DNA from 4 places in the Sphingomonas insulae genome. Region 3 is predicted to be linked to each of the others. Evidence: predicted binding sites of a transcription regulator. Region 3 holds the regulator's gene; each other region holds the start of a gene.
The links. The regulator LexA, encoded in region 3, represses DNA repair genes until DNA is damaged. The targets are predictions, from matches to a motif close to GTTCCNCNCTTGTTCT.

Region 1 (3,607 bases), 370 kb from region 3:
ACCAGGATCGTTCAGGGACTGATGCCCAAGTGATCGTCGAATCCGCGCCCGCCAAGATCAACCTCGCGCTCCATATCCGTCATCGCCGCCCCGACGGCTATCACGAACTGGAAACCCTGTTCGCCTTCGCCGCCGACGGCGACACGATCACGGTCGTCCCCGCACAGGCCGACAGCCTCCGGGTCACCGGCCCCTATGCAGAGGCGCTCCGATCTGCCCCTGACCGGGCGGGGGGGCGTTGGCGGAGGGGCAGCCCCAGCCGCAAAACCTCGTCGAGAAAGCCGCCCAGGCGTTCTGCCGGACCTTCGGCATCGACCGGCGCCACGCGATCACCCTCGACAAGCACCTTCCCGTCGCCAGCGGCATCGGCGGCGGTTCGGCCGATGCCGCCGCCACGCTGCGCGCGCTCGCCCGCCTCCACGCCATCGCCCCGCAGGACCCGCGCCTGTTCGTCATCGCCGAGGGGCTTGGCGCCGACGTGCCTGCCTGCCTGCTCGGCCGCACCACGCTCGGCACCGGCAAGGGGGAGGCGCTGATTCCCGTCCACGGCCTCGCCGGCACGCCGATGCTGCTCGTCAACCCCGGCGTCGCTGTGTCGACCGCCGCCGTGTTCGCCAGATGGGACGGCGTGGACCGCGGCGGCATCGCGCATGACGGCGACCTGCTCGCCCGTGCCGTCGCCGGCCGCAACGACCTCCAGCCCGCCGCCCTGCAGCTCGCCCCGGTGATCGCCGAAGTCCTGACCGCGCTTGGGCACGCGCCCGGCGCCACGCTCGCCCGCATGTCCGGCAGCGGCGCCACCTGTTTCGCCCTGTTCACCGACATTGCGGCGCGCGACGCCGCGGCGGCTGCGATGCGCGACAGGAACTGGTGGGTGCTGGCGACGCTCGTGACCTGAGGTCAGCGGCAGTAGAAGATGCCGTCCGTCTTCATATAGGCACGCGTCCGCGCCGGGCATTCGTGGATGACGATCACCAATGTTCCGGTCGCGGATTGCGATACGCGGTTGGTCCACCCCACCGGCGCATAGCCGGAATTATGGGCGCCGGTCATGGCGTTGCATGCTGGCGGATTGCTGGTCTGATACACCGTCGACTGGCGCCAGAAGAAACCGACGGGATCGCCGCAGCGATTGGCGTACTGGACGTACGAGCTGTCGTAGACGCCCGCGACCTGTCGTACGAAGGTCCAGCCGATGCAGCGTTGTCCGCCGGCCTGCACCTGCGCCATGGCGGGCTGCGGCATCGGGCCGAGCGTTGTTGTTGTCAGCAGTGTTGCCGCCATCGCCATCAATCGCTGGATCGCCACGTCCTCCACTGGTGTCGAACGTACGCGGGTCACCCGCGCCGGCAAGCCGAACTTGCTCCGTTCCGGTCCCATGTATCTGTTCGTTCATTCAAAAGTTCCCCTCTTGTTCCGTGAGAACAAATGACGTACATGGAGAACAGATGCGTTGCCCCGGTGGCGCGCTTGTTCTAGCGAGGGAAACTCCCGATGGCCGCCAATCTGAAAGTGATCGATACCGGCATGGCAACCGCTACCACCGACCGCCAGAAGGCGCTCGACGCCGCTCTGGCCCAGATCGACCGTGCCTTCGGCAAGGGTTCGGCGATGAAGCTCGGCGCGAAACAGTCGATGGAGGTCGAGACGATCTCCACCGGCTCGCTCGGCCTTGACATCGCACTCGGTGTCGGCGGTCTGCCGCGCGGCCGCGTGATCGAGGTCTATGGTCCTGAATCCTCGGGCAAGACTACGCTCGCACTGCATGTCATCGCAGAGGCGCAGAAGGGTGGCGGCACTGCCGCCTTCGTCGACGCCGAACATGCGCTCGACCCGGTCTACGCCAAGAAGCTGGGCGTCAACATCGACGAACTGATCGTCTCGCAGCCGGACACCGGCGAACAGGCGCTGGAAATCGTCGACACGCTCGTGCGTTCGAATGCGATCGACGTGCTGGTGGTCGATTCGGTTGCCGCACTCGTGCCCCGCGCGGAAATCGAGGGCGAGATGGGCGACAGCCACGTCGGCCTCCAGGCACGTCTGATGTCGCAGTCGCTGCGCAAGCTGACCGGTTCGATCAGCCGCTCGCGCTGCATGGTGATCTTCATCAACCAGCTGCGCATGAAGATCGGCGTGATGTACGGCAACCCAGAGACGACGACGGGCGGCAATGCGCTGAAGTTCTACGCCAGCGTGCGCCTCGACATTCGCCGCACCGGCGCGATCAAGGACCGCGAAGAGGTCACCGGCAACGCCACCCGCGTGAAGGTCGTCAAGAACAAGGTCGCGCCGCCGTTCAAGCAGGTCGAATTCGACATCATGTACGGCGAGGGCATCTCCAAGATCGGCGAGATCCTCGATCTCGGCGTCAAGGCCGGGCTGGTCGAGAAATCGGGTGCCTGGTTCAGCTACGACAGCGTTCGCATCGGGCAGGGCCGCGAGAATTCGAAGAACTATCTGCGCGAACATCCCGAAATGGCCGACCGCCTCGAAAAGGCGATCCGCCAGCGCACCGAAAAGGTCGCCGAAGAGATGATGACCGGGCCGGATGCCGAAGACGACATCTGATGACCGGGTGTCCCCTCGGGATGCAGAAAGGGCTCGCCGGCAACGGCGGGCCCTTTTCGCATACGGGGCATTCCGGGCGTGACGTAGTGTCAACTTCGGCAACTTCCGACGGCGTCGGACGCACCGACACCGGATCACGACGCGCATCAAGATGCGCGAGCCGGATCGAGCGGTTGGCGCCGGCAGCTTGCGGTAACAGCAACGCCGCGGTCGCGGCCAAATTGGATTGCATCAACACCCGATTTGCCCTCGACCCGACCGCCCCGCATCGTCACCCCGATCGCGTACGCAAAGCCGACGTACCACCCGGACAGGGCGAAAGGATCGACCCCGTCCCGCCCGGCGGCGCCTCCAGAGGTGCACAAAACAGCCAGCACGGGTTGGCACGCCATCCCGGCCAAACGGGGAGCGCAACCCCGCACGATGCGTCCTGCATGCATATCCAACCAGATCCATTTCCCGCCGGATATCGACGCCACCCTACACCCGGGGCAGGAATGCCCGATCACAACCACCACCAACGATTCGACCGAGCGCGCGACCGGACACCGACCGCAGTCCGGATATCGACCCCCCTACATCCCACGCAGGGACGCCCGATCACAACCACTACCAACGGCTGGACCGCCCGCGCCGACCGGACATCGACCGCAGTCCGGATATCGCCCCCTACATTCCACGCAGGGACGCCCGATCACAACCAGCAGCAACGGCTGGGTCACCCGCGCCGACCGGCCATCGATCGCAATCCAGATATCGCCGCCACCCTATACCCAGCGCAGGAACGCCCAATCATGACCACCACCGACGACCGGACCTGCCGCGCTGGCCGAACATCGCCCACAAACCAGAACTCGCCGCCACCCCCTACCCAGCGCAGGGACACCTGATCATGACCACCGCCAACGACTGGACCGGCCGCGTCGGCCAGACATGGGCCGCGGAATGGCAGCGCATCGAACGCTCGTTCGCCGCCCTCGCGCCGCATCTCGACGCCGCGATCCGGACCGCCGCCTCCGACGCTCCGATCCGCGTTCTC
Region 2 (3,607 bases), 1.2 Mb from region 3:
CGACCCGGCATATTGCGGCCGGTCGGGCTTGTGGCGGTTGGTATGGAAGAAGGCGGTCAGCCTGGCGGCGACGAGGCCGTGGTGTCGCAACTTCTCGCCAGCGCGCAGGGCATATTGGCTGAGCGCGCCCATCAGCCCGTCGAACGTGGTCACCGGCGTCCCGAAGGACCGCGTCACGGCCATGCCCTTACGCTGGGGCGCGACCATCTCGACGGCGGCCGACGGGACACCGCGCAGCTCGGCGACAAGACGTTCGAGCACGACCGTGCCGACCGCACGCGCTTGCTTCATCGGCATATCGCGCAACGTCCCAGCCGTCGTGATGCCAAGATCGGTCAGCTTGCGGGCCGTGGCACCGCCAACGCCCCAGACATCCCCGACCGGGAAGGCATGCATTACCTCATGCCGGACGCCCTCGTCACGAAGATCAGCCACCCCGTTGAAGCCTGGGTTCTTCTTGGCTGCGGCGTTGGCGAGTTTCGCCAGCGTCTTGGTCTCGGCGATGCCCACGCAGGTCGGAATCGTCGTCCATTGGCGTACCTGATCCCGCATCTCGTGTGCGTGGGCGACCAGATCGCGATCCTCGAAGCCGGCGAGGTCGAGGAAGGTCTCGTCGATCGAATAGATCTCGAAGTCGCGGGCGAACGCCTCGCATGCCGCGATCACCCGGCGCTGCATGTCGCCGTAGAGCGTGTAGTTCGATGACAGGACACGGATGCGATGCTGCCGCACCTTGTCGCGCAGATGGTGGATAGGATCGCCCATCTTGATGCCCAGCGCCTTCGCTTCGGCCGAGCGCGCGATGGCGCAGCCGTCATTGTTCGACAGGACAATCACCGGCACACCAACGAGGCTGGCGTCGAATGCCCGCTCGCACGAGACGTAGTAGTTGTTGCAATCGATCAGCGCGATCGGCGTGGTCATGCCATCTTGCGGGCGACACCCACCACGACGCCCCAGATCTCGACATGCTCATCGACCAAGATGTGCGAATAGCCCTCTGCCTCGGGGATCAGCCAGTACCGACCGTCCATGTGGCGCAGACGCTTTAACGTCCGGTCGCCATGCACCAGCGCCACAACGATGGCGCCAGATCGCGGCGTCTTTGCGCGGTTCACGACGATGAGATCACCATCGTTGATGTCGGCGCCCGCCATAGACTGACCGTCCACCCGCATGATGTAGCTGGCGGCAGGATGCTCGACGAGCCAGGCGCCAAGGTCGATCGGCTCTTCCATGTCGTCTTGTGCGGGTGACGGGAAGCCAGCGGGTGTGCGGCACAGGAAGAATGGCACCTCGCGCTGCACCAGTTCGTACGGTATTTCGTGCAGCCGCAGCGTGGTCATCTCGATTCCCTCGGTTGAGCGCATTGTAACGCCCGTCGGAACGAAAGAGGAACAGGGAATCCGATGCGCTTCGCCGCAGGACGCTGAACATGGTCAGGCGATCAGCGTTAAACCGGCCATGCACCTCGAGGAACACGCCGCCCCTGCCCGCCATCATCAGCATCGTGCCCGCATCAGGCTCAAAGTCGGCCGACGGTCCGCGCTCCAGGCGGACGTTGCGATCAATTCATCCGGCCTCCTGGCAATCGGCGGGTTGGTATCGTCGGTCCTGCTCTTACGGCAGTGATCGTCCGCGTCGCTAGGAAAGGCGATAATCATGCGAAGGACTGGCCACGCGAGCTACCATCCCGGTCATGACATGATCGTCATTTGACGGGGCGTTGGCGCGGACGCAGCATTGATTTGCCCGATCAACGAGCGGGAGGATGTTGATGCGCAAACTTCTATTCACGGCGGCCAGCGTGAGTCTGCTGGTAACCGCCACCCCGTCGATCGCCGCACCTTGCAAGGACGCGAAGGGCAAGTTCACGAAATGCCCACCGAAGGGGCCGGTCAAGGCAACGCGCTGCAAGGCCGCTAACGGTAAGTTCGCCAAGTGCGGCACACCGGGCGCGAAGCCGATCTAGGCGATAATCGGGCTGGCCTGGCGGTACCTGACCAGCCCACAACTTGAGCTAGGTTTCAGCCTTTTGCAGTGAGCGGAACGGAAGCACGCAACGTTGTCCGCGGCGCGTCGGTAGACTGGTGATCGGCGCGCTCAACGTGTCGCGTGGCGTAAAGACGTCGAAGGATCAGCGCCAGATCGCGCTCGGTCAGTTTCGAGGCTGCGTCCACTGTGGCGCCTTCCGGCAACGGTTCAACGAAGGCCGCGAGCCGATTGCAAGCGGCGCCCAGCTCGGGATCGAAGGTATCATCGAAGTCTGCCATTGATGGAACGTATGTCTTCCGCGAAGACTCGCAAGATCATAGACCGCGCCGATGCAGGAACTCACCCTTGCCGTAGTCGGCATCGACTTTCCGAATGCGGACGGTAGCAACCGTCGGTCCGAGGCGATGATGACGTTGCCTGGAGAATCCGTCGAACTGATCCCGGAGCCTAAGAACAAGCATGACAGCAACGCCATTGCGGCGATTAGCCCACGCGGCGTGCAACTTGGCTACATCACGCAGAGCGGGCACCGTACATCGGCGGGCGCATGGCTTGCGAAGATGCAGAGGCGTTCTTCCAGGGGCTGGATGGTGGATCAGCTTCATTCGGGTCCGGTTGGTGGTGGCGCGCCGACGCTGCCGCCGCAATCGGACAAGCCACCTTTACCGCAACGGCCACCACAACCGCCGCGGCGGTCGGAGCCGTATGACCCGCACGCCTTTCACCCGGATGAAGAAGGGCCGGATTGGGGAGCATTGATCTCGAAGAGCGGCTGCAGATGGGGAAACTTCAGGGACGCGCGCCGACGTCCTGACGAAGAAGATCATATTTCGCCGCGACCGCCTTCCACAACGCGACCGCCTCCCATTCGCCAGCGAGGGCTGCGCCGCCGATTCGCTCGGCGATGTGTCTCGCGCCTTCACTCCCGTAATTCTGTTCGACATTCAGTGCGATGGCCCATAGCTCGTGATCTGAAGCCATCGCGTCCAACTGTGGCCGGTCACCGCCGCCCGAAACCCGCAGTGCTGTTCTCGCCATTGTCTGTCCGGTCGCGGCCGGCCAGCACGTTCTCCAGCTCGTCCAGCGTGTGCGGCACGTCGAGATGCTGCGCTCCAAAGAACAGGCGCGATCCATCGGCCTCGGGAACTGCGTGGGTCAGCTTGTCGATGTCCACCAGTGCCTTGCCCGACGGCAGCATCTCGATTTGTATGAACCGCATTATCTTCTCCCAGCAATAGCTTTTGGCGCGAAGTCAGGCTTACCGCACCTGTGACCGACAGCGCTGCCCAATCAAGTAGTGGAACGGCGTCATTACAAGTGTGAAATGGCGCCTCCTTGCTCCTTTGGTACGCTTGCCCTACGATAACGGGGCACTGCGTGAAAGCCGCAGTGCGGGGCGTGGAAACCTCTTTAGGCTGCTCGGTCGCGTTTTACGGGGCCGGGTGGCATGCGCGCATGTCCAGCCGGCAACGGTAAAGGCGCATGCGCCTGTGCCTAACAGGTTTCCAACATCCGGCTTCGGCCGCCGCCCCGAGTGGACATACGGGTGGCGCAACGAGCCTGAGGCCAGCGCTGCCCCAACCGGGGAACCTCTGCATGCGCTTTGTTGTCG
Region 3 (3,607 bases):
GTCACGCTCGACCTGGTGCTGGACGATGCCGGCATCACCGCGACCGCACTGACCGCCACCGACGGCAAGACCGGGGTGGAGATGGAGGCGCTGACCGCGGTGTCGGTGGCGCTGCTGACGATCTACGACATGGCCAAGGCGATGGATCGCGGCATGACGATCGACGGTATCCGCCTGCTGGAAAAGGCCGGGGGTAAATCCGGCCACTGGCGCGCCTGATGCTGCTTCCGATCGCCGAGGCGCAGGCGCGCCTGTTCGCGCTGGCGACCCCGGTCGCAGTGGAGGACGTGCCGCTGGCCGAGGCGCACGGTCGCTGGGCCGGCGCCGACGTCCACGCCCGCCGCACGCAGCCGGCAAGCGACCTGTCGGCGATGGACGGCTATGCGATCCGCTTCGCCGACCTGCCCGGCCCATGGACACTGATCGGCGAAAGCGCTGCCGGGCGACCGTTCGCCGGCACGGTCGGCACGGGCGAGACGGTGCGGATCTTTACCGGCGCGGCGATGCCGGCCGGCGCCGATACCGTCATGATCCAGGAGGAGGTGGCGAGCGCCGGCAGCACGATCCGCCTGACCGGCGAGGGGCCGCCGACGCGCGGTCGCAACACGCGGCGGCGGGGGCTGGATTTCACCGCCGGCGACCGGCTGATCGCGCGCGGCGAGCGGCTGACGCCGGCGCGCATCGCGGTGGCGGCGACCGGCGGCATCGCCACTTTGCCCGTCGCCGGCCGGGTCCGCGTCGCGATCTGTGCCACCGGCGACGAGCTGGTCGAACCGGGCGGGCCGCACGACGCGGCGGCATTGCCCGAATCGAACCGGGCGATGCTGGCGGCGATGCTGGCCGACCTGCCGATCGAGCTGATCGACATGGGCATCCTGCCCGACGACCTCGACACGTTGCGCGACGCCTTCGCCGCGGTCCGTGCCGATCTGCTCGTCACCACCGGCGGTGCGTCGGTGGGCGACCACGACCTCGTCCGGCCGGCGCTGGAGGCCGCGGGCGGATCGATCGATTTCTGGCGGATTGCCCTGCGCCCTGGCAAGCCGATGATGGCAGGGCGGATCGGTTCGGCCAGCGTACTGGGCCTGCCCGGCAACCCCGTGTCGGCCTTCGTCACCGCGACCCTGTTCGTGCGGCCGCTGATCGCGCATCTGGCGGGCGCGCGCGATCCGTTCCCGCGCACCACGCACGTTATCCTGGGCGAGGACCTGCCCGCCAACGGGCCGCGCACCGACTATCTGCGGGCCGAACTGCGCGATGGCCGGGCCTATGCCTCGACCATTCAGGACAGTTCGATGCTGCTGACGCTGGCGCGGTCGCACTGCCTGATCGTACGGCCAATCGGCGCCCCGCCGGCCATGGCCGGCGACTCGGCGGAAATCCTCGTCATCGCTTGACGAGGTTAATTTCGTTCCCTAGAAGTTCCGCGTCTGTTCTGACGGGGAAGGACCGCATATGCTCACGCGGAAGCAGCACGAGCTCGTTTGTTTCATCAACGACCGGCTGGAAGAGACCGGCATCTCCCCCTCGTTCGAGGAGATGAAGGATGCGCTCGACCTGAAGTCGAAGAGCGGCGTGCACCGCCTCATCAGCGCGCTGGAGGAACGCCATTTCATCCGCCGCCTGCCCAACCGCGCCCGCGCACTGGAAGTGCTGCGCATGCCGGAACGGCCGGAGCGCAAGCCCGCGACGCCGGCGCCGGCGCCCGCACCGGCGAAAAGCGGCAACGTCCGCGCCGCGCCGCAGCCCGCCAACGACGTGGTCGAGATCCCGCTGCACGGGCGCATCGCGGCCGGCGTACCGATCGAGGCGTTCGAGGGCAGTTCGATGCTGGCGGTTCCGGCCGCGCTGCTCGGTTCCGGCGAGCATTACGCGCTGGAGGTATCGGGCGATTCGATGGTCGAGGCGGGTATCCTGGATGGCGACTATGCGCTGATCCGGCGTACCGAGGTGGCACGGGATGGCGAGATCGTGGTCGCGCTGATCGACGATGCCGAGGCGACGCTGAAATACTTCCGTCGCGAGGGGGCGATGATCCGGCTCGATCCGGCCAACCGCGCCTACGAACCGCAGCGCTACGTGCCCGCGCATGTCCGCGTGCAGGGCAAATTGTCGGGTATCCTGCGCCGTTACGATTGAGGCGAACGGCGCTGCGCTGCCAGCGCGTGTTCGAACGCGGCCCGGGCACTCGCGACCTGACGCGGCAATTCCGCGGGATCGACGAAGGCAAGCGCATTGCCCGCCCGCTGCGCGCGGCGCTTGCCCGCCAGATCGAACAGTTCGGCGTGATAGCTGAGGACGACGTCGGCCCGCATCGTCGCGAGCGTGCGGAAGGTGTTGCGGAACTGGGCGACCGCGACGGTATCGCGCGCCGGCCCGCCGCCATGCGGCCGGGTGACGAGGGGACGGCCGGCGACGCTCAGGCTCGACAGGAACAGCACGTCGATCGGCTTGCCCCCCTCGCTGGTGTGCAGGCTCCAGCTGGTGGCGCCGTTGGTGTGACCGGGGGTCAGATGCGCGACGAGCCGGGTCTTGCCGACGGTGATCGCCGCGCCGTCCCGGATCGTTCGCGCCGGCCGGACCGGCGGAAAGCCGCTGAGGTCGCTACGGCCGATGGTGCGACCGGCGATCAGATCGGCCGAATCGCCAAGGCTTGCGACGAGCGGCGCGCCGCTTGCCCGCCGTAGCGCCGCGAGGCCGCCGGCATGATCGACATGGCTGTGGTTGTTGAGCAGGAAGCGGATGTCGCGCAGCCGAAATCCGAGGCGGCGGATGTTGGCGACGATCAGCGGCGCGCTTTCCGGCAGCCCGCCGTCGATGACCACCAGCCCCTTGGGGTCGGCGATCAGGAACGACGACAGGCCGGCGGTGCCGACGTAATAGACGTTGCCCACGATCCGGAACGGCGCGGCCGGGGCATTCCATTGACGGCGCTGCGCCGCGTCCTGCGCGGCCGTCGGCGCGGCGGATGCGAGTAGGGCGAATGCGGCGGCAAGGGTGACGAGGCGGGTCATCGTGTCTTCCAGTAACCTCGAACGATCATGGCATTTCAGGGCGCGGATTGACACCGCCGATCCGGCGGGTGGGGTATCCTGCACCGTCGCGGCTTTCCGGGTGGGGCGGCGCTAAACGACGATATGCGCCGCAGAAGCGGGGTATCGGACTGGATCGCCGTAGCGCGGCGTTCGGATACGCGCGGCAGCGGCGGTATAGTCCAAACAACCCAGCGATGCAGGCAGCTGGCTCCCATACGCAACGACTCGGCGGGTGGAGTAGCCCGCGACGTTGCGACCCTTCCAGTGCTCCGGCGGTAATTAACGATATGCGCCGAATGAGCGTGGTACCGGCTTGATCGTTGTAGCGTGGCGTTCGAATGCGCGCGGCAGCGGCGGTATATTCCAAACAACCCGGCGACGCCGGCAGACGACGTCCGTAACGACGATGATCCGGCGGAGGGGCACCCGCGGCGTTGCGGCTTTCTGGCGGTCAATGACGATATGCACCTTGGAAACGGGGTATCGGACCGGATCGCCATCGCGCGGCGTTCGGATGCGGCCGGCATGGGCCCTGCATCCCTGCCGAACGGGCGACGCCGGCAGCCGGGGTT
Region 4 (3,607 bases), 840 kb from region 3:
TGGCCGGCGGCAAGCCGCTGCGCCAGCGCACAGGCCAACCGGTGCGTCGCAACAGCCATAATGCCGGCGGTGCGGAGATGGCCTTGTGGCGGCAACATAACATGTTCCCGAAGTCGGAACACAACGCACGCATGCGGGATCTTGAGGAATTCGAGCGTGAGACGAAGCTCCCCGGAAAGCGCAATGGTGCAATCGGCGGCGTTGGGTTGCAGGTGTATCGCTACCTGCTGCGCCTCCGCGGTAAGAAGACCGGCCGCCTAGATCCGACCGTGCGTTGGATCGCCGATGCCATAGGACGATCGCGCAGCGCCGTGCACGCGGCGCTGACGCGCCTCAAGGAGCATGGCTACCTCGACTGGATCCGGCGATGCCAGCCGATTGAGAATGCCGAGCCTGACGAGCAGCAGACCGAGCAGATCGCCAACGCCTACATCCTTCAGACGCCGGCGACGGCCAAGGAGCGCGTCCGCCGCATGCTGCGCCGTCCGACGGAGTTCGTGCGCGCCGTCGCCGACAAGCTTGCCCGTCAGCGCAAGCTGGAGACCAGTACCGTAAACGACGTCATCGCCGAGGCTACCGACCCCGGATTGCGCGCTGTCCTCGAACGGCTCCGCGATGCCGTTGAGGGTGCAAATCCGCCGAGCGGACAGACAGAGGCCCTGTAAGGATCAAAGATAAAAGGAACGGCTACGCCGTGCGCTGTTTGCTGCTTCACCAAGCCCCTAGGCCCCGAGCCAATGCCCTGACAGCGTCAAGCGACCGCTGTCGGACGTGGCCGCTTGGGCGGCCCCGAGGCTCCCTAGGGGGAGCATGCGAATTCTGGCGCCTGTCAACCGCTGCCGCAGCTCGATTTGACCCGTCGCTGCACCGAAACGCACCGGTGATCGATATTCCTCATAAGCCCCAAACCTTAGGATTGAGGCCGGGGCGCTTGGGCGTCGATGACTGCACCAAAAGCGACACGAAAAGGGCGCGGGCGAGGTGGGGGGAAAAGCGCGTAATTCGGGGTGGCAGGGTCGGGCTGCGGTCGGCCGGCTGCTGGCCGGCGGTGCCCCGTGGGGCGCAGCGCAGGCCGGGCAGCAGTTCGGATCGACCATCGCGTCTATCGCGCCCTGCGGGGCTTAGCGGCGACCGTCATAGCGTCGGGCAGGACGTCATTTAAAAATCTGCGTTCCCTTTGTGTTCCGCATCGCGCTACATGCTGCGGGATGCAGACGCTCCGACTCATCGACGTCCCTTTCGAGCTGATCCCCCGTGAGGCATCGCTCTTCCTGACGCGCACCCCCGCCGGCTTCCCCTCGCCGGCGCAGGACGACATGGAAGAGCCGATCGACCTCGGCGCCTATCTAATGGAACATCCGGCCGCGAGTTACCTGATGCGGATCGAGGGCCATTCCATGACGGGCGCCGCCATCAGCGACGGCGACCTGGTCGTCGTCAACCGCGCGAAGAAAGCGCGGCCCGGCTCGATCGTCGTGGCGCTGGTCCACGGCGAGCGCACCCTCAAACGGCTGCGCTTCATCGACCGACGACACTGGCTGGTGGCCGAGGCCGAGGGCTATCCGCCCATCCTGGTCGACGAATATGTCGAAATCTGGGGCGTCGTCGTCGCGGTCGCGCGCCGGCTGTCGTGACCACGCCCATCGCGCTGATCGACTGCAACAGCTATTACGTCTCGTGCGAGCGCGCCTTCGACGCCAGCCTGAAGGACGTACCCGTCGTCGTCCTGTCGAACAATGACGGATGCGTGATCGCCCGCTCGGCCGAATCGAAGGCCCTGGGCATCAAGATGGGCGATCCCATCCATCACCTGCGCGACATGGTGCGCCGACACGGCATCCGCGTTCTGTCGTCTAATTACACGCTGTACGGCGACATGCAGCGCCGCGTGATTGCCGCCTGCGAAGCCTTCGCGCGAGACTTCGAGATCTACTCGATCGACGAAACGTTCCTCGATTTAGCGGGGTTCGAAGACCGCGACCTGGTCGCGCATGCCCAGGCGATGCGGAACCAGGTGCAGCAATGGACGACCATTCCGACCTGCGTCGGCATCGCCGGCACGAAGACGCTGGCGAAGCTGGCGAACCGCGCCGCCAAGACAGATCCGCGATTCGGCGGGGTGGCGGACCTGCGCGACGACGCCGTGCGTCGCAAAGTCATGGACGTGATTGAGGTCGGAGACGTCTGGGGGGTCGGCCGCGCGACGGCGACGAAGCTGCTGGATCTCGACATCCGCACCGCCGCGGCCTTGCGCGATATGCCGATGAAACAAGCCCGCGCCGTCGGCACTGTCGTATTGGAGCGGCTGGTGGCCGAGCTGCGCGGGGAGGCCGCCAATGCGGTCGAGGCTATCGAGCCGCAGCGCAAGGGGATGGCCGTCACCCGATCATTCGGCACCCCCGTGACGCGGTTCGACCATCTCATGGGTGCGTTGACCGAATATGCCATGCGCGCCGGCGAGAAATTGCGCGCGCACGGTCTCGTTGCCGGCCGACTTACCGCCTTCTTCCACACCAACCGCCACCGCCCCGATCGGCCCCAATATGCCGCCTCGCGCGCCGTGACGCTGCATCCGATGACGGCCGACAGCCTGAAATTGATCGCCGCGGCGCGGCGCGGGGCCGAACGCGCATGGCGCGATGGCTATGCCTTCACCAAGGCCGGCGTTATTCTGGAAAACCTCGTTGCCTCAGAGCTGCGCCCACGCACGCTGTTCGAAGAGCCAGATGATCGCCGCGCACGGCTGATGTCAGCGCTGGATGAAATTAACGGTAGGTTTGGAAAATGGTCTGCGGTGACGGCATCGCAGGGCTTCAAACGTGAATGGAAGCTTCGTGCTGATAGCCGGTCGCCCGCATGGACTACGCGTCTAAGTGATTTGCCATTGGTCAAGACGTAGAGATGCCAGTCAAGATATGCTCAAGGCCAGCTCCTACTAACTGTGATGCCATGCTCTGTAACAAATAAATCTTCCTTAGACGGCTCTGATTTTTTTAGCTTGCTCGATGAAACAGCTTTCGAAAGAGCAACCTGAAATGATTCAAGGGCCTCACGGAGTTTCTCATCCAAAGAAAAGTCGACGGGATCTCGCATGCCAAGGCGGAACAATAATGACTCCGCTGTCATTGAGGATATGTCGGGCCCCTCCAATGAATCGTCAATCCATTGAGAAATCTCGAAATCGCTTGTCGCAGCCCTTCCTGATCTATCAAATTTTTTTTGCCTAGATTCTCGAGATTTTCTTTTTGCCGCTTCCAATTCTTTGTCGGTAAGGGTGTTGAGGCCGCGTTGCCCGATTGCAGTGTAGAGCGCAGTGACCAATTTGCGCGTTTTCGCGTCCGCCTCTTCCCATATTAATGACGCATCCCGGGCGTAGGCTTTTCTAAGTCGCTTCTTTCTTTTGTTGGCCACCGTTGAAACCCAAAACCCGCTCGCTATCGATGCACCTAAAATAGCGATCGCTATGAACGGATATGTGATTGTTCTGAGCAATTGCGGCAATAATCCGCCGGACCAAGCCACTGAAGCCGCGCTGGGCGAGGGTTTGGTCATATCTGTCCGACCGACCCCGATTTCACGTAGGCCCTCGACTTTTCCAAGGCTTTGG

Region 1: the regulator LexA is predicted to act here: its motif matches at 1,403-1,418, upstream of recA (recombinase RecA).
Region 2: the regulator LexA is predicted to act here: its motif matches at 1,384-1,399, upstream of GTH33_RS09100 (LexA family protein).
Region 4: the regulator LexA is predicted to act here: its motif matches at 1,171-1,186, upstream of GTH33_RS10665 (LexA family protein).

The regions. Positions count from the first base shown of each region.
Region 1 is NZ_CP048422.1:2,399,718-2,403,324, reverse strand. It holds gene GTH33_RS13080 (tetratricopeptide repeat protein) at 1-33, shown strand, start outside; partial or broken gene GTH33_RS13075 (4-(cytidine 5'-diphospho)-2-C-methyl-D-erythritol kinase) at 30-898, shown strand; gene GTH33_RS13070 (hypothetical protein) at 901-1,380, opposite strand; gene recA (recombinase RecA) at 1,495-2,568, shown strand; gene GTH33_RS13060 (class I SAM-dependent methyltransferase) at 3,461-3,607, shown strand, end outside.
Region 2 is NZ_CP048422.1:1,592,427-1,596,033, reverse strand. It holds gene GTH33_RS09105 (Y-family DNA polymerase) at 1-924, opposite strand, end outside; gene GTH33_RS09100 (LexA family protein) at 921-1,346, opposite strand; gene GTH33_RS09095 (hypothetical protein) at 1,772-1,972, shown strand; gene GTH33_RS09090 (hypothetical protein) at 2,028-2,273, opposite strand; partial or broken gene GTH33_RS18370 (HIRAN domain-containing protein) at 2,325-2,465, shown strand; gene GTH33_RS09085 (DUF6961 family protein) at 2,785-2,976, opposite strand; gene GTH33_RS09080 (hypothetical protein) at 2,996-3,214, opposite strand.
Region 3 is NZ_CP048422.1:2,769,007-2,772,613, forward strand. It holds gene moaC (cyclic pyranopterin monophosphate synthase MoaC) at 1-219, shown strand, start outside; gene GTH33_RS14795 (molybdopterin molybdotransferase MoeA) at 216-1,397, shown strand; gene lexA (transcriptional repressor LexA) at 1,456-2,139, shown strand; gene bla (subclass B3 metallo-beta-lactamase) at 2,130-3,014, opposite strand.
Region 4 is NZ_CP048422.1:1,924,179-1,927,785, forward strand. It holds gene GTH33_RS10660 (replication protein A) at 1-665, shown strand, start outside; gene GTH33_RS10665 (LexA family protein) at 1,209-1,634, shown strand; gene GTH33_RS10670 (Y-family DNA polymerase) at 1,631-2,899, shown strand; gene GTH33_RS10675 (hypothetical protein) at 2,920-3,607, opposite strand, start outside.